2 regions of the Fluviibacter sp. genome follow, and region 2 is predicted to be linked to the other one. Evidence: predicted binding sites of a transcription regulator. Region 2 holds the regulator's gene; the other holds the start of a gene.

Region 1 (3,419 bases), on a different contig from region 2:
CGTGCATAGCCGTATGACCGAGTCAGGGCAGGTGTGTGTGTCGGTCACCAATCTGCAGTCGCAAAGCGTCAGAGACTCTGCCCTGGTGGCGGCATTGCGCTCTGCGGTGAATGGGCAGCAAAGCGGCTTGGGGTTGGCGATCGTACGTCGTCTGGCGGAGGTGCATGATGCCGAGGTGCGTATTTTGTCCGCGCCCTTGGGCGAACGAACGGTAGAAATTCTGTTTTCGCCGGTTGTGTAACAGTTTGTAACGGTTTCGGTGCGGTGAATGTTGTTCAGATATCCTTTAGCCAATGATGTTTAAATGAGGGTGAGACGATGAAGCGTAATAATTGGCTGGTTTCTGGCATGAGTAGCCTCGGTGTGGCATTGGCGCTGGTGGGTTGTGGCGGCGGCTCTTCGGATTCGCAAACCGCCCAGATCCAATATTCGCAAGAGCCGTCAATCGCTTCGGGTTCTACCGAAATTACCGGTATTCGTGGCGTCACCGGGTCGCCGGATGTCTATTTGACGGGGATCAATCAGGATAACGGCACCAACTATGCGCTGCTGTATCGAGGCCCGATTCAGATGACGAGCGCGAGCCAGTGGAACCGGATTGGCCCGACCGGCAAATGTATCGTGACTACGACCAACCCGTGTGAGGCTCCTTCAGGGTTGAATTTCTATGGCCCGAACAATGGCTCGAGCCCGGGGAATGTGGTGGTTGTGGGCAACTACAATATTGCGACAGACAGTTACCCTTACGGTCTCCTCTATCGTGGGGATGTGGCCGGTAATGGCACGTATACCAAAATTAATCCGTCTTCACTCCTGAGTATTCCGGCGGAGTTGAAGTACACGATCGCTCATAGCAATATGAACGGGGTGGTCGTGGGCAATTACGCAAAAACCGATGCCGTCGGCCACGCCTTCATCATGGCGATGGGCAGTACGCCGGATGACCCCAACACGTACACCTATTACGAAATTCCGAAATCGCTGGTTAGTGGAGCGGTCAGTATGACGGCTTATGGTATCTGGTACAACGCGGAGCGCCAGAACTACACGATCGTTGGTGGTTATAGCAAGGTGGATACCAAAGGCATTAGTACCGGCTATATCGTCGATTGGAACCCGGTGACCCAGCAGTTCAGTAATTTCATGTCGGTGTACTACAACAATGATCCGACCAATAGCCGCGTCACGCACTTCGAGGGCATAACCACCGACGATGCCGGGGGGTATTATCTGGCCACCGACTGGTCGTCGACTGGTGCGCCTGAAGGCGCCGCCCTGGTGCAGATCAAGCGCAATAGCGATGGCAGCTTTGCAATGCCCAGCTGGACCATGCTGGCTTATCCGGGTGCCACGGTGACATCGGCCAATACGGTCTATCGTAAGAATGTGCTGGGGGTTTATGGCGGCCCGGTGACACCATATCTGGCGACCGTGCCTTGATTCATTGAGGTTTCCTCCTCTACGCGCCTCTGGTTTCTGGCGTTGTAGTTTGCAAGCCCCTGAGATGTTTTGATCTTGGGGGCTTGAATTTTTTGAGGGTCGCCCCTAGTATTAGCACTCAACGGCATCGAGTGCTAACAAGCCTGGCTTGAATCTCGTTTTGCCGTCCGCATTTAATACAGACTCAAAGTTAAATTGTCCTCACTGGAGTTAAGACTATGAAAATTCGTCCTTTGCATGACCGCGTGATCGTCAAGCGTCTGGAAGAAGAACGTAAAACCGCCTCGGGCATCGTGATTCCTGATGCCGCTACCGAGAAGCCCGATCAAGGCGAAGTGATAGCCGTGGGCGCTGGCAAGATCCTCGAAGACGGCAAGGTTCGTCCGATGAGCGTTAAGGTCGGTGAGCGCGTGCTGTTCGGTAAGTACGGCGGCCAGCAAGTGAAGGTGGATGGCGAAGAACTGCTGGTTCTGCGCGAAGACGACATCATGGGTGTGGTTGAGGCCTAAGGCTTTTTGAAAACCTCCCAACCCATTGATCTGAATAAATTTTAGGAGAAACACATGCCTGCAAAGCAAGTTATTTTTGGTGATGACGCTCGTGCCAAGATTGTTAATGGCGTTAACGTGCTGGCCAATGCCGTTAAGGTCACCCTGGGTCCTAAGGGCCGTAACGTAGTTCTGGATCGTTCGTTCGGCGCCCCGACTGTGACCAAGGATGGTGTGTCGGTTGCCAAGGAAATCGAACTGAAAGACAAGTTCGAAAACATGGGCGCCCAGCTGGTTAAGGAAGTGGCTTCGAAGACCAACGACAACGCTGGTGACGGTACGACCACCGCAACTGTGCTGGCTCAAGCCGTTGTGCGCGAAGGCTTCAAATATGTGGCCGCTGGTTACAACCCGGCCGACCTGAAGCGCGGTATCGACAAGGCCGTGGCTGCTGTGGTTGAAGAGATCAAGAAGCTCTCGAAGCCAACCACCACCAACAAAGAAATCGCCCAGGTTGGTTCGATTTCGGCCAACTCGGATGCCGATGTTGGCGCCATCATCGCTGAAGCGATGGACAAGGTGGGCAAAGAAGGCGTGATTACCGTTGAAGACGGTAAGTCGCTGGCCAACGAGCTTGACGTGGTTGAAGGTATGCAGTTCGACCGCGGCTACCTGTCGCCTTACTTCATCAACAACCCGGAAAAGCAAATCGCTGCCCTGGATAACCCGTTTGTGCTGCTGTTCGACAAGAAGATTTCGAACATCCGCGATCTGCTGCCGGTACTGGAGCAAGTGGCTAAGGCCGGTCGTCCGCTGCTGATTATTGCTGAAGACGTGGACGGTGAAGCACTAGCAACGCTGGTGGTGAACAACCTGCGCGGCATTCTGAAGACCGTTGCTGTTAAGGCACCCGGCTTTGGTGATCGTCGTAAGGCCATGCTGGAAGATATCGCCATTCTGACGGGCGGTACGGTGATCGCTGAAGAAGTGGGTCTGAGCCTCGAGAAGGCGACTCTGGAAGATCTGGGCCAGGCCAAGCGTATTGAAGTGGGTAAAGAAAACACCACGATCATCGATGGCGCTGGTTCGGAAGACAACATCCAGGCCCGCGTTGGCACGATCCGCAAGCAGATCGACGAAGCGACTTCGGATTACGACAAAGAGAAGCTGCAAGAGCGCGTGGCCAAGCTGGCCGGCGGTGTTGCCGTGATCAAGGTGGGTGCTGCCACCGAAGTTGAAATGAAAGAGAAGAAGGCCCGCGTTGAAGATGCGCTGCACGCAACCCGTGCTGCCGTTGAAGAAGGTGTGGTGCCTGGCGGTGGCGTTGCGCTGCTGCGTGCCCGTGCTGGCATCGAAGGCCTGAAGGGTGAGAACCACGATCAGGACGCCGGTATCAAGATCGTTCTGCGCGCTGTGGAAGAACCACTGCGTCAGATTGTGATGAACGCTGGCGACGAGCCATCGGTCGTGATCAACAAGGTTCTGGAAGGC
Region 2 (3,419 bases):
CCAGAACACGGCGGACCAGCACCCCTTCACCCGCTTCCAGCGGAATGGCCTGCTCGTTAAACCAGTTTACAAAGGCCGGATCCGTGGAAGCATCAAACTCAGCCGTTACTTCAGCGCGCGCGGCCCCCGACCGAATGAGTCCGGCTTCAGCACGCTCGCCCAGCACAAAAGCCAGGGCGTCAATCAGTAAGGATTTACCCGCACCCGTTTCTCCGGTGAGTGCACCGAAGCCCGGCTGAAAATCCAGCGCCAGTTCCCGAACCAGAACAAAATCACGAATGACCAGCCGACACAGCATCGGTTAATCCTTGGCGCCGGGGTTGACCACCAGGCCGGGGCGAATACTCGGCCCCTCACTCCAGTGCAGTTTCTGGCGCAGCATCGCAAAATAACTATATGACGGCGGATGTAATAACCGAATCCGGTGCGGCGATTTCACCAGACGCACCCCATCCCCCGGCATCAGATCCACGGTTTCCTGGCCATCAAAGTGAGCGCGGGCATTGGCGCCGTGAACAAGACGCACTTCGATACGTGCCGAATCCGGCAGTGTAATCGGGCGGTTAGACAAGGCATGCGGGCACAGCGGCACCAGCGCAATCCCGCCCAGCTTGGGGTGCAGAATCGGCCCATTGGCCGACAGGGCATAAGCCGTCGAACCTGTTGGCGTACAGATAATCAAACCATCCGCACGGGCGCTGTAGATAAATTCGTCATCGACGCGCAACTCGAACTCGATCATCCGACCCGTAGCGCCCTTATCGATAACCACATCATTAAAGGCCAAATTAGCGAGCGGCTTCCACTGAGCAGACGCACCACCAAACACCACTTCAGTATCCAGCAGCAGGCGCTCTTCCAGCGTGAACTTGCCCTGTATAAGCAGCGTCATGGCGTCGATCATGCCGGAGCGGGCAATATCGGTCATAAAGCCCAATCGACCCTGGTTAATCCCGACCAACGGCATGTCATAGCGGGCCAGCTGGCGGGCTGCATGTAGCAGTGTACCGTCACCACCCACTACAATGGCCAGATCCGCAGCGCCGCCAATCCGGGCAAAGTCCGCGCACTCACAGGCCCTCAGGGTTGCTGAGCCCAACACCCGTTCGGTTTCAATAGCGGTCTCGGTTTCCACCAGCACGGCAATCCCGTGCGACTGGAAAAACTGGCACAACGCCACAATCGAATCGGCAACCTCAAGGCTGTCCTGGCGACCGATCAGGGCGACCGTTTTTAACGGCAAAGGGTACGACATCCATCCGACTCCGCAAATTCGGCCAATGGATCCACAAGCCATTGCACCAAAGCATTCACAAGAACTCGATTAAACCACAGAATAATTTTGTAGAATTCATCTATGAGCTCTAAGCATGCATCATCCATTCTCTCTTCCGGCAAGGTGACCACGTCATCATCAGCTGCGCTGGATGATCGTGCCTGCATCCTGCTCAAAACTCTCGTAGAAAGTTATATCGCTGAAGGCGCCCCGGTAGGTTCGCGGGTGCTATCACGTGCTTCGGGCCTGGATCTGTCGGCTGCCACCGTACGCAACGTGATGGCCGACCTCGAAGATTTGGGCTTTATCGCCAGCCCGCACACCTCGGCCGGACGCATTCCTACCCCGCGCGGCTACCGTTTTTTTGTCGATTCTCTGCTCACCATGCAACCACTGGAGCAGATAGACCACGCACGCATTCTGGCGGAACTGGCCGGCGCCAGTGCCCAACCGGGCAAAATCATCAATCATGCATCACGCCTACTCTCTGACCTGACCCACTTTGCCGGCATCGTCATCGCCCCCCGCCACACCAGCAAGCGAATTCGCCAGATCGAATTTATCGCGCTCTCAGAGCAACGCGTCCTGCTCGTTCTCGTCACCAACGACGGTAATGTACAAAACCGGATTCTAACCACCGACCGCGCTTACAGCGCCACCGAGCTCACCGAAGCCGCCAATACCCTGAACCAGAACTTTGTGGGCCTCGAACTCGAACAGATGCGTCACCGGGTCCACGACGAACTCACCCGTATCCGTACTGACATGCAGGCACTCATGACGGCGGCACTAACCGCCAGCAGCGAAGCCCTAATGCCCCACGAATCTGAAACTGTCATCTCCGGCGAAAAAAACCTGCTCGACGTCGACGATCTGAGCTCCAATATGCGCCGTCTGCGCGAACTGTTTGATCTATTCGAGCAACGCACCTCCCTCGTGCGCCTGCTTGATTTATCGCACCAGGCAGAAGGTGTCCGCCTTTATATTGGGCAGGAATCCGGTATCGCCACGCTGGATGAATGCAGCGTGGTCACCGCCCCGTATCAGGTAGAAGGCCAGGTCGTCGGCTCCGTGGGTGTGATCGGCCCGACCCGCATGGCTTATGATCGCGTTATTCCCATTGTCGACATCACTGCCCGACTCCTTTCTAGTGCGCTGACCGAACAGGCTCAGAGCTAATTGCTGTTCGTACCATCTCACCCCACTGCTGGTTCCACCAATGAACAAAACCCCACCTGCCTGGCGTCACGGTACGCCCGCCAAAACTGCTGTCGTCCTGGTCAACCTGGGTACACCCGATGCCCCCACCCCGGCCGCCGTTAAACGCTATCTGGCCGAATTTCTGGGTGATCCACGCGTCGTCGAAATCCCCCGGCCAATCTGGCTAGCCATCCTGCACGGCATCATTCTGCAAGTCCGACCCAAAAAATCGGCCGCCAAATACGCCACCATCTGGACAGACCAGGGCTCACCGCTCATGGTGCATACCGAGGCTCAGACCCGCCTGCTGGCCGAAACCCTGCAACAAAGGGGTTACGAAAATCTGACCGTCACCTGGGCCATGCGCTATGCCGGCAACGGCCCACGCAGCATTCCGGCCGTGCTAGAGCAACTACGCGCCGACAACGCCACACGAATCCTGCTGGTGCCCATGTACCCGCAATTCTCGGCCAGCACCACCGCCACGGCCATTGACCAGGCCCTCAACTGGGTCACCGGTCTGCGCAACCAGCCCGAACTGCGCTATATCCGCAATTTCGCCGATGATTGCCGCTATATCAGCGCCATTGCTGCTCAAATCAAAGCACATTGGCAGAATAACCCGCCGCCCGCACTGCCGGACAACAGCTACCGCCTCGTCATGAGCTTTCACGGTCTGCCAGAGCGCAACCTCAAACTCGGCGACCCCTACTTCTGCGAATGCCATAAAACAGCCCGCTTGGTAGCAGAAGCCCTCAACCTGCCCGCAGACAGCGTGATTGCTACCTTCCAATCCCGATTCGGCAAAGCCAAGTGGGTAGAACCGTACACTGAGCCTACGCTCATTGCATTGGCCCAGCAGGGCGTTAAACGCGTTGATGTACTCTGCCCCGGCTTTACCGCCGACTGCCTGGAAACGCTGGAAGAAATTAATCTGGAAGTC

What was found. The regulator HrcA, encoded in region 2, represses chaperone genes, less so after heat shock. The targets are predictions, from matches to a motif close to TNTTAGCACTCNNNGNCNNNGAGTGCTAANA.
Region 1: the regulator HrcA is predicted to act here: its motif matches at 1,550-1,580, upstream of groES (co-chaperone GroES).

The regions. Positions count from the first base shown of each region.
Region 1 is NZ_JBIJFP010000035.1:80,466-83,884, forward strand. Features, by position in the region: gene AC3GOJ_RS10220 (histidine kinase dimerization/phospho-acceptor domain-containing protein) at 1-241, shown strand, start outside; gene AC3GOJ_RS10225 (hypothetical protein) at 319-1,440, shown strand; gene groES (co-chaperone GroES) at 1,659-1,949, shown strand; gene groL (chaperonin GroEL) at 2,004-3,419, shown strand, end outside.
Region 2 is NZ_JBIJFP010000017.1:13,756-17,174, reverse strand. Features, by position in the region: gene recN (DNA repair protein RecN) at 1-298, opposite strand, end outside; gene AC3GOJ_RS08355 (NAD(+)/NADH kinase) at 302-1,255, opposite strand; gene hrcA (heat-inducible transcriptional repressor HrcA) at 1,358-2,455, shown strand; gene hemH (ferrochelatase) at 2,496-3,419, shown strand, end outside.